One region of the Pseudovibrio sp. Tun.PSC04-5.I4 genome, then DNA from elsewhere that is predicted to be linked to it. Evidence: predicted binding sites of a transcription regulator. Region 1 holds the regulator's gene; the other holds the start of a gene.

Evidence for each region. Region 1 encodes LexA, which represses DNA repair genes until DNA is damaged. Its sites were predicted from a motif close to TGTTCNNNNTGTGTTCNG; they were not measured.
Region 2: a site for LexA is predicted at 3,410-3,427, ahead of parE (DNA topoisomerase IV subunit B). Genes of this name have one in related genera too.

Annotation. Positions count from the first base shown of each region.
Region 1 covers NZ_FNLB01000006.1:1,656,608-1,663,998, reverse strand. Annotated here, with positions in the region: gene BLS62_RS12705 (ComEC/Rec2 family competence protein) at 1-1,836, shown strand, start outside; gene lexA (transcriptional repressor LexA) at 1,732-2,457, opposite strand; gene glp (molybdopterin molybdotransferase MoeA) at 2,708-3,922, opposite strand; gene moaC (cyclic pyranopterin monophosphate synthase MoaC) at 3,922-4,422, opposite strand; gene trpC (indole-3-glycerol phosphate synthase TrpC) at 4,486-5,277, opposite strand; gene trpD (anthranilate phosphoribosyltransferase) at 5,290-6,327, opposite strand; gene BLS62_RS12675 (peptidylprolyl isomerase) at 6,475-7,391, opposite strand, start outside.
Region 2 covers NZ_FNLB01000006.1:1,257,855-1,265,245, forward strand. Annotated here, with positions in the region: gene BLS62_RS10760 (DEAD/DEAH box helicase) at 1-1,016, opposite strand, end outside; gene parE (DNA topoisomerase IV subunit B) at 1,225-3,318, opposite strand; gene BLS62_RS10770 (tetratricopeptide repeat protein) at 3,923-4,813, shown strand; tRNA gene BLS62_RS10775 (tRNA-Pro) at 5,202-5,278, shown strand; tRNA gene BLS62_RS10780 (tRNA-Pro) at 5,302-5,378, shown strand; tRNA gene BLS62_RS10785 (tRNA-Pro) at 5,401-5,477, shown strand; gene BLS62_RS10790 (inorganic phosphate transporter) at 5,847-7,337, opposite strand.

The DNA.
Region 1 (7,391 bases):
ATTAAGGGGATGAAAACTGCGCCTTCTCTGGGGGATAACATCGTTTTGAAAGCGCGGTTGTTACCACCTGGCGGGGTGGTGCGTCCTGGAAGCTACGATTTTGCTCGCACAGCGTTTTTTGATGGAATTGGTGCAGTTGGATATGCGCTCTCACGGCCCGTCGTTTCTGCCAATCCTGAGGGGATAGGGTTTGTGGGCGTGATTGAGAGTGTACGGATCAGCATCGCACAACGCATCCGCAAAGTGTTGGATTACAGCCCTGAAAGTGCCTTTGCGGTGGCGTTGCTGGTGGGGAAACGGGACTATCTTTCCAAAATCGATAAGAGCGCTCTCCGACAAGCAGGATTAGCTCACGTCCTCGCTATCTCGGGCATGCATATGGGCCTTGTTACATCGCTTGTGTTTCTTGCGTCGCGGCTGCTGTTATCCCTCAGTTCCACTTTAGCATTGCGCGGGCATATTCACGCTTACAGCACTTTGGCTGCCTTGATGGCTGCAATCGTTTATCTCGGATTATCAGGGGCTTCGGTTGCAACGCAGCGGGCTTTTCTCATGGCGGTTCTGGTTTTATGCGCTGGGTTGCTGGGACGGCGGGCGCTAAGTATGCGCGGGCTGGCGCTGGCCTGTCTGGTGTTGCTTAGCTTGGCGCCGGAGGAGGTTTTAGCGCCAGGGTTCCAGATGTCGTTCATCGCAGTTTTAGCGTTACTCGCTGCTTATACTTTTGTGAAAGACCGATTAAAGCCTATTGATGGGGCAACTGCCAATAGAAATCCTGTTGGTTTTCAAGGCTTTCTGAGGAGATCTTCCCGGTGGTTGGTAGCTTGCGCATTTACCTCACTGGTTGCGGGATTGGCGACAGCACCGCTTGCCGCGATGCATTTTGAGCAAGTTGCGCCCTATGGATTACTGGGAAATATCCTCGCCATGCCACTTGTGACCTTTGTGGTTATGCCCCTTGGCTTACTAAGTTTGCTGGCAATTCCTGTTGGGGCCGAAGCGTTTTTTCTGCACGGCATGGAAGCGGGATTGCAGCTCGTTTTGAAGGCTGCGTACTGGGTGAGCTCACTCAGTGAAGGGCAAAGTGGTATTGGTGTTGCAAGTGAGCTCGGGTACTGGCTCATAATCCTCGCTATACTCGGATTATGTCTTTTGCCATTTTGCTTGAAGTGGTTTGCTTTCCCTAGCTTTGCGGGAGCTGTCTTTTGTTTTCTGATCTACAGCGCACCTGATCTCATTGTGACGGAAACAGGAATGCACATTGCGTTTTATGATGCGGATGGGACATTGCGACTCACATCATCAAGACTGTCATTTACGTCTAGCAGCCTGCTGAAGGCAGGAGGAGTGCCTTCTCAGGCATTCAAGGCTCATAAGGCCAGAGCAAAGGACCGACGCTGTGATAAGGCTGGTTGTATCCTGCAGGTGTTTTCGAGATCAGTTTTATTGGATGAAGATAAAACGACTGCGCCTTTAATGTTGGCGCAGTCTAAGCGTGCAGAAAGCCTGATATCAGATTGTGATATGGCAACAATTGTCGTTGCCCAGTTTCAAGCCCCGGCATCTTGTAAGGCTGAGTTGGTGATAGATCAGAAAATGCTGGAAACGCGCGGTTCAGCTTATGTGTGGTTTACAGCAAGAGGACCGCCCGGTCATCGCATAAAAAAAGTGCGCTGGGCTTATGCAGCTCAGCGCAGACCATGGAATCCGCAGGTATCTGGTGATGTCAGTGGCTTAATAGCGGCGGAAGAGCGCAGTCATCTTGCCTTGAATGCGAACCCGGCCCGGCCCGAAGATGCGAGTTTCGTAGGCGGGGTTGGCCGCTTCCAACGCGACTGAGGCCCCTTTTTTGCGCAGGCGCTTCAACGTTGCTTCTTCATCATCGATAAGGGCGACTACAATTTCACCGTTCTCAGCTTCATCACCCCGTTTTATGAGCACTGTATCCCCGTCGTAGATGCCAGCGTCAATCATGGAGTCGCCTTTGACTTCCAGGGCATAATGTTCGCCGCGACCCAACAGGTCAGCCGGCATCGCGATAGAGTGGCTTTGCGTCTGGATTGCTTCAATCGGTACGCCAGCAGCAATGCGGCCCATGACCGGAATTTCCAGCGTCGGAACTTCGTCAGGTGATCGTGGTCGGAAAGCTGACGGTGGGTTCGTGCTCTTTTTGCCAAGAGATCCCTCAATCACCTCAGGTGCAAAGCCTTTTTCCTTGGTTATTGGCTTTAAGCCTGGTGCGATGGAATCAGGCAACCTAAGGATCTCGAGAGCTCTTGCGCGGTTTGGAAGACGGCGGATGAAGCCGCGTTCTTCCAGCGCTGTGATCAGACGGTGGATGCCTGATTTAGAACGGAGATCCAGCGCATCTTTCATCTCGTCAAAAGACGGTGGAACACCTGCTTCTTTCAAGCGTTGATGGATGAACATCAAAAGCTCGTGTTGCTTCTGTGTAAGCATCTTTTATCCCCGTTCGCTCATCATTTGCGCAAATTGATATCCAACGGCGTTCAGGCCGTCCGCTCTTAGCCTTCCAAAATTAACTTGATGGTGTTCAACTTATGCGATTGGAAGGACAAAACACGAACGTACTCTACCTGTTCTCATTGTGTTCTGCAATGGCTTTGTTGCAGTTAGGCCCTGCAAGAACTGGGGGATTTGGATTTTGAAGGGTGAGTGGACATGGGTTGCCCATTCATTACCAATTGGCTTAGCGTAGTTTTAAAAGGTCAACCTGATCACCCACATTTGCAGCTGCAGCGTGTGGTTTTCTAATGATTAAAGCATCTGCCTTTGCCAACAGGGCCAGCATTGAGGAGTCTTGTTTTGCAAACGGCTCTGTTGTGAGATTGCCTTGGTCGTCTGTCGTTACCTGCGCACGTAAGTAGTCCTGACGCAGGTCGTTTTCCGGGAGGGCTGCCGTCAGCGTCGCTTTGATAACGTTTTGATTTGTTTGAGTTACGGTTCGCCCGAGCATTTTATTCAGCAGTGGACCGAGGAAGAGGAGGGCGCAGACCAAACTTGAAACAGGATTGCCGGGGAGGCCGAGGACTTTCATTGGTCCAAGGGAGCCTGCCATCAGTGGTTTACCGGGACGCATAGCAATACGCCAAAAGCCAAGTTCCATGCCTTCAGCGCCCAACACATCTTGAATGAGATCGTGGTCGCCAACTGATGCGCCGCCAAGTGTCACCAAAACGTCTGCCTTGGCCTCAATCGCTTGCTTCACACGTGCGGTGATTTCTTGTGGTTGATCGGGTGCAATGCCAAGCATTAGCGGTGTTCCGCCAAGGCTGCGAACAAACTCGGCGATGCCGACCTGGTTGGAGGCGATGATTTGATTCGGGCCGGGCGTCTCACCGGGTTCTACCAGTTCATCTCCATTAGCGAGGATCGCAACCAGTGGCTTTTTATGCAACGGCAGTGTTGCATGATTCATAGCGCCAGCTAAGGCGAGTTCGCGGAAGCCTAGTATGTCGCCTTGCTTGAGGAGGACTTCACCTTCTTTGAAGTCCAGGCCAGCCGGGCGGATAAACTTACCAACAGGGACCGCTTCTTCGCAAAAGAGGTTATCCCCGTCGCGGCGTGCATTTTCCTGCATCAAAACGGCGTCGACGCCATCAGGAACTGGAGCGCCCGTAAATATGCGAAGAGCTTCACCATGCTGTAGCGTTCCGTCATAACTATGACCTGCTGCAACCTCACTTATCACCTTCAGCGATCTGTTGGGATCACTGGTATCGGCTGCTTTGACCGCGTAGCCATCCATAGCGGAAGCAGAAAACGGAGGTTGTGTTCTCGTTGCTGCAACATCTTCTGCGAGCACTCGTTCTCCAGCTTCCAGAAGAGGGAGATGCTCTGTTTGTGTTGCCTCAACGCCTTTCAAAAGGCGTTCAAGTGCGTCGTCAATGCTGATCAAGCTCATCAGGAGTTATCCTCCTCAGCCAGGAAATGACCGGACTTGCCGCCCTTCTTCTCCAGAAGCCGGATTTCTCCGATTTCCATAGAACGATCAACCGCTTTGGCCATATCGTAGATTGTCAAACACGCAACAGACGCAGCTGTCAGCGCTTCCATCTCAATGCCAGTCTGGCCTGCAACTTTTGCAAAGACTTCAATTTCGATTCCCGGTAGGTTCGGGTTTGGTGTGAAGTCTACCTGAACCTTAGATAGCATCAGCGGATGACATAGTGGGATTAGCTCGTGAGTTTTCTTGGCTGCCATAATGCCAGCGATCCGTGCGGTTGCCAGCACGTCACCTTTTTTGGCATTGCCAGAGAGGATCATGTCCAGAGTTTCAGGCAACATCTTCACCTGCCCACCTGCGCGAGCTATACGCGTGGTGACTTCTTTCTCCGAAATATCGACCATATGGGCCGCGCCGCTCTCATCAAGGTGGGTAAGTTTTGGCGAAAGTTCTGACATGGAAGGGCCTCTGGACGGGTTTTAAATCAGTAGGTTGGCTCCACATTGAAGCCAGTTTTTTTATTATCTTTTCAGAAGCGCTTTGGTTGCGCTTTCAACATCATCCTGCCGCATCAGGCTTTCGCCGATGAGGAATGTGGAGATGCCGGAGTTTTTCATTCTGGAGAGGTCTTGCGGTGTGAACAGGCCGCTTTCGCCGACGATGATCCTGTCTTTGGGGACCCGCGGTGCGAGGCGTTCACTTGTTTCCAGAGAGGTTTCGAAAGTCTTGAGGTTGCGGTTGTTGATACCTATGAGCGGCGAGGAGAGCTTCAGCGCACGCTCCAGCTCAGCTTCGTCATGCACCTCAATGAGTGCATCCATTCCGAGCTCGAATGCAGTATATTCCAGCTCTTTGGCCAGAACATCATCCACAGCTGCCATAATGATGAGGATACAATCGGCTCCCCAAGCGCGTGCTTCAAACACCTGGTAGGTGTCATAAAGGAAATCTTTGCGCAACACTGGCAGAGATACGGCCTCGCGTGATGCAACCAAATATTCTGGTTTACCTTGAAATGACGGGGTATCTGTCAGGACGGAAAGACATGCAGCTCCGCCGTTTTCATAGGCTTTGGCTAGCACCGGTGGGTTGAAGTCTGCGCGAATGAGGCCTTTGGAAGGGCTCGCCTTTTTAACCTCTGCAATGAGAGCATAATCGCCATTGGCGTGTTTTGCCTTTAAGGAGTTTGCAAATCCGCGCGTTGGTGATGCAGCTTTTGCATCATTTTGGAGATCAGAAAGTGAAGTTCGCGCTTTTGCAGCTGCGATTTCTTCACGTTTGTAAGCTTCTATTTTCTTTAGGATATCTGACATGGGCCTACGGTCTTAAAGTTTCATTGCGGCGGCAGTTGCGGCATCGGATGCCTCTACAAGTCTATCCAGACGGGAAAGGGCATTGCCAGAATCTATTGCATGGGCTGCCATTTCCACTCCGTCTTTCAGATCTGTTACTTTGTCGGCGACAATCAGAGAGGCTGCTGAGTTGAATAGCACGATATCGCGATAAGCATTTTTAGCGCCTTGCAGAACTTCTCTCAAAGCTTGCGCGTTGGCTTTCGGGTCTCCGCCCTTCAGGTCTGCAGCTCTAGCCAGCGGCAGGCCTGCATCTTCAGGATTAATCGTAAAGGTGTTAATGACGCCGTCTTTCAACTCGGCTACGAAGGACGAGCCTGTTGTGGTGATTTCGTCCATGCCGTCAGACCCGTTTACGATCCATGCCTTTTCGGTACCCAGTTCCTTTAGGGTGTTGGCGATTGGCACGACCCATTGCTGCGCGAATACACCTGTCATCTGGCGCTTTACACTTGCAGGGCTGGCGAGTGGACCGAGGATGTTGAAGATGGTTCTGGTGCCAAGCTCAATACGGGCTGGGCCCACGTGGCGCATCGCCTTGTGGTGGTTGGGCGCGAACATGAAGCCAATGCCAGCCTCCTTAATGCAGTGACTGATGCCATTTGCATTGAGGTCCAGATTGACACCGAGTTCAGCTAATGCCTCTGCAGAGCCTGATTTGGATGAGAGAGAGCGGTTGCCGTGTTTGGCGACTGTTACATCACAGCCTGCAACAACGATCGCTGTGCATGTAGAAATGTTGTAGGAGCCGGAAGAATCCCCGCCAGTTCCAACAATGTCGATGGCGTTTGTAGGTGCTTCTACCGGGATCATCTTGGCGCGCATTGTTTCTACGGCGGCAGAAATCTCGTCAATGGTTTCTCCGCGAATGCGAAGGGCCATCAAAAACCCGCCGATTTGCGCTGGAGTTGCTTCACCAGACATGATGATCTCGAAAGCCTCGCGGGCTTGAGCCCGATCCAGCGCTTTGCCGTCAGCTGCTATTGCGATGAGATTTTTTAGATTGCTCACGGTGAAAAATCCCCCTCAATCTCTTAGGTAATTCCTTAATGCGCTCAATGGCTAACTATTAGATAGCTTTGGGAGGCCTGTCTAGGAGATAAACAAAAGCCCGCCACGCCGAGGGGCGTGACGGGCCTATTTTCGACAAAGATTTGTCTATTGATGGTCGAGACCAGACAACTGGCCGAAGAGTGCCTGATTAACTTTCACGCCTTCCGCGCTTTCCAGTTGCGCAACAAACTGGTTGAGCAGGGAGCCTTCCAACGCGCCTGAAAGCTGCTGGTCAATGCGTTTTACGTTCTCTGATTCGGTCATAAAGGCCGGTGCTGTGGTGTCTGTCAGAACAAGAAGAATGCGATCTTCGTTGTTGCCAGGAACCTGCGCCGCTGTGCCTGTTGGGCCGGAGAACGCTGCGGTGATTGCTGAGCCTGATAGATTTGGGTTTCCGCCGTTACGTGTAAAAGGCTGAGACACGTTGGTTTGAAGATCTTCAGCAAGGGCAATGTCTGTAAGGGACTTGCCAGCCTGAACATCAGCAAGAAGGGCTTTTGCCTTTTCTTCCAATAAGTCAGCGGTTCGCATTGCAGTCCAGTCCGCAACTACAGCCGTCTCGACTTCAGAGAGCTCTCTGTCGCGAGATGGTTTCACTTCGGATACTTCGTACCAAAGATGACCGGTGCGGCCGATTTCAAGCGGGTCGTTTTCTACACCCACATCAGTGGAGAATACTGAAGTTGCAAGAACGTCTGCTTGTGGCAGTGTAACTGTTTCGCCAGCTTCATTTTTGCCTGATGCATCGAAGTCAGGTGTCTGTGAGAGGGCGAGTGAGAAACGCTCTGCAATTTCCTTGAAGGTGCTGCCGCCTGCGCGCGCATCTTCAATTTCGTTGTAAAGGTCGTCTACTTCGTTGGCCGCGTTCGCCTGTGCAACGTTGGTGCGCAGTTCCTGATCAACTTCGTTTTGAGGTTTCACAGCAGCTGGTTTCACTTCTTTTGCAAACAAAATGACGTTTGAAAACTGACCTTCAACAACACCGCTGACTTGTCCTTCATGAAGAGAAAAAGCCGCGTCAG
Region 2 (7,391 bases), 400 kb from region 1:
GCACGTCCTGTGCGGCCAATACGGTGAACATAGTCTTCTGAGTGAATCGGGAGATCAAAGTTGAATACGTGACTTACAGACGGAATATCTAGGCCTCGAGCTGCAACGTCACTCGCAACGAGAACCTTGATCGTTCCCTTCTTGAAGTTGTCCAGCATAGTCATGCGTGACCGCTGGTCCATATCACCATGCAAGCCGCCAACGGAAAACTCGTGGCGAATGAGGGAGCGCAGGAGTGTGGCCACATCACGCTTACGATTACAGAAAACGATCGCGTTCTGTAAGTCTTCTGCGCCTTCAATTAGTTCACGGAGTTTCGCGCGCTTGTCATAATCCTCGGAGTCTGATGCAGCAATACGCTGTGTAACTGTATCGGCAGTAACAGAATTCTTAGCAACTTCAATCTGCGCAGGGTTCTGCAGGAAGGTATCTGTCAGGCGTTGAATCTCTGTCGGCATTGTTGCGGAGAAGAACAGTGTCTGACGTGTAAACGGAATGAGCTTACAGATACGTTCAATATCCGGGATAAAGCCCATGTCCAGCATACGGTCAGCTTCATCGATAACCAGAATCTCCACGCCCTGAAGCAGCAGTTTACCGCGTTCGAAATGATCAAGTAACCGGCCTGGGGTCGCGATAAGAACATCAGCGCCACGTTCAAGCTTACGGTCCTGCTCAGCAAAAGAAACGCCGCCAATGAGGAGGGCAACGTTTAGTTTGTGGTTTGCACCGTACCGGTTAAAGTTATCTTCGACCTGCGCTGCAAGCTCACGGGTTGGCTCAAGAATAAGTGTTCTTGGCATACGTGCGCGAGCGCGGCCTTTTTCCAGAAGAGTAATCATCGGCAATGTAAAACTTGCCGTCTTCCCGGTTCCGGTTTGAGCAATACCGAGCACGTCCCGGCGTTCCAAGACGTAAGGAATTGCTGCAGCCTGAATAGCTGTTGGCTCTGTATAGCCGGATGTTTCTACAGCAGCGAGTACTTTCTCACTAAGTCCGAGAGTGGAAAACGACATATTTCATGTTCTTTGCGATATATGAGGAGAGAAGCTGGAATCCGTATGGGTTACAGGTCTCTCCCACCAGTTTGGCGGAACACTACAGTTATAGGCAGCGTTGTCAATAAAATCCGCAGCATAACCGATATATTCCTTCAAGTTATGCCTAGGTTTGGAAGCGCTAACTTGTGCTTAACTAAGCAAAAGCTGCAGAATTAGGCCAGTTCTATATATTTAGATCCGTTGCAAATTCTGCTCGTTCCTGAATGAAATTAAACCTTGCTTCGGGTTTATTACCCATCAACTGCTCCACTGCATGTCCGGTTTCTATCACTGCATCTTCAGCAATGACCACTTGAAGAAGTGTTCTGCGTTTCGGGTCCATGGTTGTTTCTTTCAGCTGAGATGGCATCATCTCCCCCAGTCCTTTAAAACGGCCGATTTCAATCTTGCCGTTCTTTTTAAAACTGGTTCTCAAAAGCTCTTCGCGGTGCTCGTCGTCTCTTGCGTAGAGTGTCTTCCCGCCTTGGCTGATGCGGTAAAGCGGGGGGACTGCAAGGTGGAGGTGCCCATTATGGATAAGGCCTGGCATCTCTTTATAAAAGAACGTTATCAGTAGCGCCGCAATATGCGCCCCATCCACATCTGCATCCGTCATGATAACAATGCGCTCGTAACGCAGGTCTTTATCATCATAATTGGATCGTGTACCGCAACCCAATGCCTGAATAAGATCGGAAAGCAGTTGGTTTGCCAATAACTTATCCCGGCCAGCATTGGCTACATTCAAGATCTTACCGCGCAGTGGAAGGATGGCTTGTGTTGCACGGTTCCGAGCCTGCTTTGCTGAACCGCCCGCAGAATCGCCCTCCACGATGAACAATTCAGTTCCTTCAGACTTGCTGGTGGAGCAATCCGCCAGCTTGCCGGGAAGCCGAAGCCGTCGCACAGCGGTTTTACGGGCAACATCTTTGTCCTGACGCCGCTTAAGGCGTTCATCAGCACGGTCAAGTACCCATTCAAGAAGCTTGTTTGCCTGATTAGGGGAGGCCGTTAGCCAATGGTCAAACGCATCACGAACAGCATTTTCTGCAATGCGCGTCGCTTCATTGGTCGCCAGTCTGTCTTTGGTCTGGCCAACAAATTCCGGTTCACGAACAAAAACAGACAGCATCGCAGCGGCGGACGTCAGCACATCATCCCCTGTGATGATAGAAGCTCTCTTATTGCCAATCAGCTCGCCGTAAGCTTTCAACCCGCGCAACAGCGCATAGCGAAGCCCGGTTTCGTGCGTTCCGCCGTCTGGAGTGGGGACAGTATTACAGTAGGAGTTGACGAAGCCGTCACCAGCAAACCATGCAACAGCCCATTCAACAGAACCATGTTTGCCGGTTGCCTGTGTCCGACCGGAAAAAATTTCGTCTGTGACGCGTCGTTCCTGTCCAAGTGCTTCACTCAAATAATCTTTAAGACCGCCCGGGAAGTGGAATGTCGCGTTTTCTGGAACGCCGTTCGCGTCACTCGTCAGCGATTTAGCACAGCGCCAGCGAATTTCTACACCGCCAAACAGGTAGGCTTTGGAACGAGCCATCTTCATCAGACGGGCAGGTACAAATTTGAGTGTCTTACCGAAAATCTCAGCGTCTGGTTTGAACCGAACCATTGTACCGCGGCGATTGTGAACATCACCAACCAGTTCCAGTCCACCATCGGCAAGGCCACGCCGGAACGTTTGGCGGTAAAGCTTACGGTTACGAGCAACTTCCACAACAAGCTCTTCGGAAAGAGCGTTCACAACGGAGATACCGACACCGTGAAGGCCGCCGGATGTCTCATAGACCTTGCTGTCAAACTTACCGCCTGCATGCAACGTCGTCATAATGACTTCAAGTGCAGACTTATCTTTGTATTTAGGGTGCTGGTCGACCGGAATGCCGCGCCCATTATCTGTAATCGTCAGATACCCATCATCACCCAAGGAGACATCGATCCAACTGGCGTGGCCAGCGACGGCCTCATCCATGGAGTTGTCAATCACTTCGGCAAACAGGTGGTGAAGAGCTTTTTCGTCCGTTCCGCCGATATACATACCAGGACGCCGACGAACAGGCTCCAGCCCTTCCAACACTTCAATATCAGCGGCCGTATAGTCCGTGCCGTCGCTCGCACCCACGGGAGCCTTTCTCGCAGGAGAGGGCTTTGCAGAGGAAGCAGGCGCACTTGGAGCTGAAGTTTGTTTTCTTTTAATGTCACTGGAAGCGGTGGTTAAATCTTCCACGCATTTGGCAACACTTGCAAACAGATCATCACGCGAGCTCATCATACCTCTTTGATTTGGCTTTGTGCTTTCACAGCAAACGAATCGAATGGCAGTCTTGCAGGACTAAGAGAAAAGGGCAAAATTCTGCCAGCGTTCTACTCTTGTTCCTTGTGGGTAAGCGCGTTTTTGCACGATTTGACGCATACCCGTTACGACTACCAATCCAATTGAAGCTCTAGGGCAAGCCATATGCGCCATTCCCGGCGAAAATACAAACGTCAAATAACGGAGCTTGTATGAAACACTCCGTGTATTTGCACTGTGCATACACAGCCAAAGCGTGCTCTCACTGCGAAATGTTGCGAGCATGCAACAGCATTTCGCAGTGAGAGGAATGGTAGAAACTGACACTGGCTCACTCATGTCAAATTGGGTAGTTTGCCGTGTCCGTGTCCGTGTTGTAGAGGTGGTCGAACTGTGTGGTTTTTTTGTTAAGCGGACGAGAAGCTAGGCATTTGTAAGATTATTTGTGACAATTTGAAGATACATCACCTTTGGAGCCAAAATTGACATTTTTGCATTTCATAGCCTCGGGAGAACTTAGGCACCGAAAGCGCAAGAAGTCAGAACCAGTAGTCTAACTACAACGGTCAAGTGAGGCATTTTGAAAGTAGCTCTGTTAAAAGATGAAGTGGCAATGCATCGCGGTGCATTTACGCGTCTTGCGACGAGTTTGGGATGTGCCTCCATCCTCACTCTTCTTATCTTGGGACATGCTCACGCACTCGACACAAAAAAGAGTGCCATGGAAGCCGTCAATCAGATGGCAAATATCACACCGCAACAAGCATTGCGGGATGGCGCGCGAGCCTATTACTCTGGAGAGAAGGATAAGGCACTCTCACCACTTCGCTACGCTGCTGAAAATGGCCAGCCCATGGCTGCCTGGAAACTAGGTAGAATGTATGCTCAAGGGGATGGTGTTCCAGAAGATGACTTACAAGCCTTCCAGTACTTCTCGCAGGTCGTCCGTGAATATTCCTCTGAAGGTCCGAAAGCAAGGTCCGCACCCTTTGTGGCAAGCGCTCTGGTCGAGCTTGGTCATTACTTCCAGACCGGTATCAGTGACACCGCAGTAAAACAGAACCCAAACAAGGCGCGTGAGATCTTTACTTATGCGGCCTCCTATTTTGGTGATGCAGATGCTCAATACAGTTTAGGCCTTATGTATCTGGATTCTGAGCAGCCGGATCACGACAACCGACTAGCCGCACGTTGGCTAAAACTGGCCGCAGTTAAAGGTCATGTGGGTGCTCAGGCAAAATTTGGCGAACTTCTCTTCTTTACAGAAGAACTGACATCAGCACGCATAACCGGCCTTAAGTGGATGACGCTCGCTCGCCGGCAAATTGTCAGCGGTGAAAAAGATGCATGGATCATCTCACTGCACGAAAAAGCATTTTCGCTTGCATCAGAGCAAGAGCGCCGCAAATCTGCGGAATGGGCTGATGAATGGCTGAATAAACGTAGTAGCCTCGTCGCATCTACAAACTAATCCATCCAAAATTTTATATTTCTTGGCTTTTATCACTTGACCTCGCAGGATATTTTTGTAAATTAAAACATGAGTTCAATATTCATGTTTGTTATTGACCTCTGTTTGGCGATTGTAGATCCACTTGCGGGTCTCTGGAATAAACTTGGGGTGAGTCTTTTGTGCTCACCCTTTTTTTTATGTGCTGACTAGCGGAAATCCTAAAGTTTTATGCGTTTGCATGGGTGCGGTTTAAGTCTCTGAAATTTCAGTGTTTTCAACAGCGAAACATCAAGATCTCTTTTTTGTCGTATGTCTTGGGAAAAACTCTAAAACGCTATTGCCAAGCTTTAAAACACTGCCTATATACCTGCTTCAAGAAGACGCCACGGCGTTGAGGTGATTTTGTCGGAGCATAGCGCAGCCTGGTAGCGCATCTGGTTTGGGACCAGAGGGTCGCAGGTTCGAATCCTGCTGCTCCGACCATTTATCACATCGGTTGTATTGATCGGAGCATAGCGCAGCCTGGTAGCGCATCTGGTTTGGGACCAGAGGGTCGCAGGTTCGAATCCTGCTGCTCCGACCATCAACACAACCGCCGAATTGATCGGAGCATAGCGCAGCCTGGTAGCGCATCTGGTTTGGGACCAGAGGGTCGCAGGTTCGAATCCTGCTGCTCCGACCATTTCCTCCCAAGTAATCTCTTCATAATTCAATTTAGAATGTAGACAGCGGCGTACGCTGTTTTATTTGTTGTGCTCTGTGCTCTGTGCTCTGTGCTCTGTGCTCTGTGCTCTGTGCTCTGTGCTCTGTGCTCTGTGCTCTGTGCTCTGTGCTCTGTGCTCTGTGCTCTGTGCTCTGTGCTCTGTGCTCTGTGCTCTGTGCTCTGTGCTCTGTGCTCTGTGCTCTGTGCTCTGTGCTCTGTGCTCTGTGCTCTGTGCTCTGTGCTCTGTGCTCTGTGCTCTGTAAGGCAGCTCAAACGTGTGCAGACAAAGAAAAAGCCCGGGGGAGGCAATCCACCGGGCTTCGAGCTATTGGGAACTGTGGACCTCCCTCAGAAGATAAGCAGATCCAATAGATAAAACAAACACGCTGACAAAGCCGCCGCCGCAGGTACTGTAACAACCCACGCTGCAATGATCGTCATAAAATGAGAGCGACGCACAAGCATGCGGCGTTTTTCATCTTCACGCACCTGAGATTCTCTGAAACCTTCCATGCCCGTTTGCTGCTTAACAAAAGCAACGCGGCGCTTGGACTTCATGGTGTACCACTCACGGAAAAAGCCAACACCAAAGATCGCACCCACAGCAATATGAGTAGAGCTCACTGGAAGTCCGAACCCGGATGCAACGATCACGGTAATCGCTGCAGAGAGGGACACACAGAAAGCGCGCATTGGGTTCAACTTGGTGATTTTCTCACCAACCATGCGGATCAGCTTAGGACCGAAGAGCATCAGGCCAAACGATATTCCGAAAGCGCCAATCAGCATCACCCAAAGCGGAATAGTCACTGCCTTAGCAATGCCACCTTCCTGAATGGAGTGCACAATTGCGGCGAGGGGGCCAATTGCATTTGCAACGTCGTTTGCGCCATGTGCAAACGATAAAAGGGCTGCAGAAAAAATCAAAGGCCAGCGGAACAATGTACGAAGAGACTGGTTCCGGTTTTCCATGCCTTCGGACTGTTTGCGAATCAGCGGACGACAAATACCGATTGCCAGAACGAATGCCACAACGCCAAGAAGAAGAGCAATCTCAATATCAATCTTGACGATTTTCTTGAGGCCCTTCATTGCAAGGTAGGTCGCAAAAGTACCCATCATAATAGCAATCAATATAGGCACCCATCGCCGGGCGGCTGCTATCTTGTCGTGCTGGTAAATAATAAAAGACTTGATGAAGGCCAGGAACAAAGCAGCAATGACACCGCCAAGGACTGGGGAGATGATCCAGCTCGCTGCAATGCCAGACATTGTATCCCAGCTTACCGCGTCGAAGCCGGCAGCTGCGATGCCACCGCCCATAACACCACCAACAACAGAGTGTGTTGTTGAGACGGGGGCACCAATCCAGGTTGCCAGATTAAGCCAAACCGCGGCAGAGATGAGTGCCGCAAGCATCAGCTTTACGAAATCAGTGTAATTAGCGACCAATGTTGGGTCGATGATGCCTTTGGAGACGGTTTTAACGACATCACCACCTGCTATGAGTGCACCAGCGCTTTCAAACACAGCAGCAAGGAGAAGCGCACCGCCAATAGTGAGGGCTTTGGAGCCAACAGAAGGGCCAACATTGTTCGCGACATCATTAGCGCCAATATTGATTGCCAAATAAGCGCCGATACCGGCTGCAGCAACAACGATCAGGGCGTTTGGTTGCCCGGATACGTAAAGGCCAGCCATCGCCATCGCGAACATAAGGAAAACAAATGCGACCGCAGGAGCAATCAATGGACGAGCCATTGCATTGCCGGCCACCTCTAATCTGCTAAACTTTTCTAAGTCTTTGTCTAGAGTTGGCTTTTTTCTTAGGTTTGACATGCTGTATACTTTTTTCGCCACGTTTTATTCGCGTAATTTCTTACGCACCTGGCA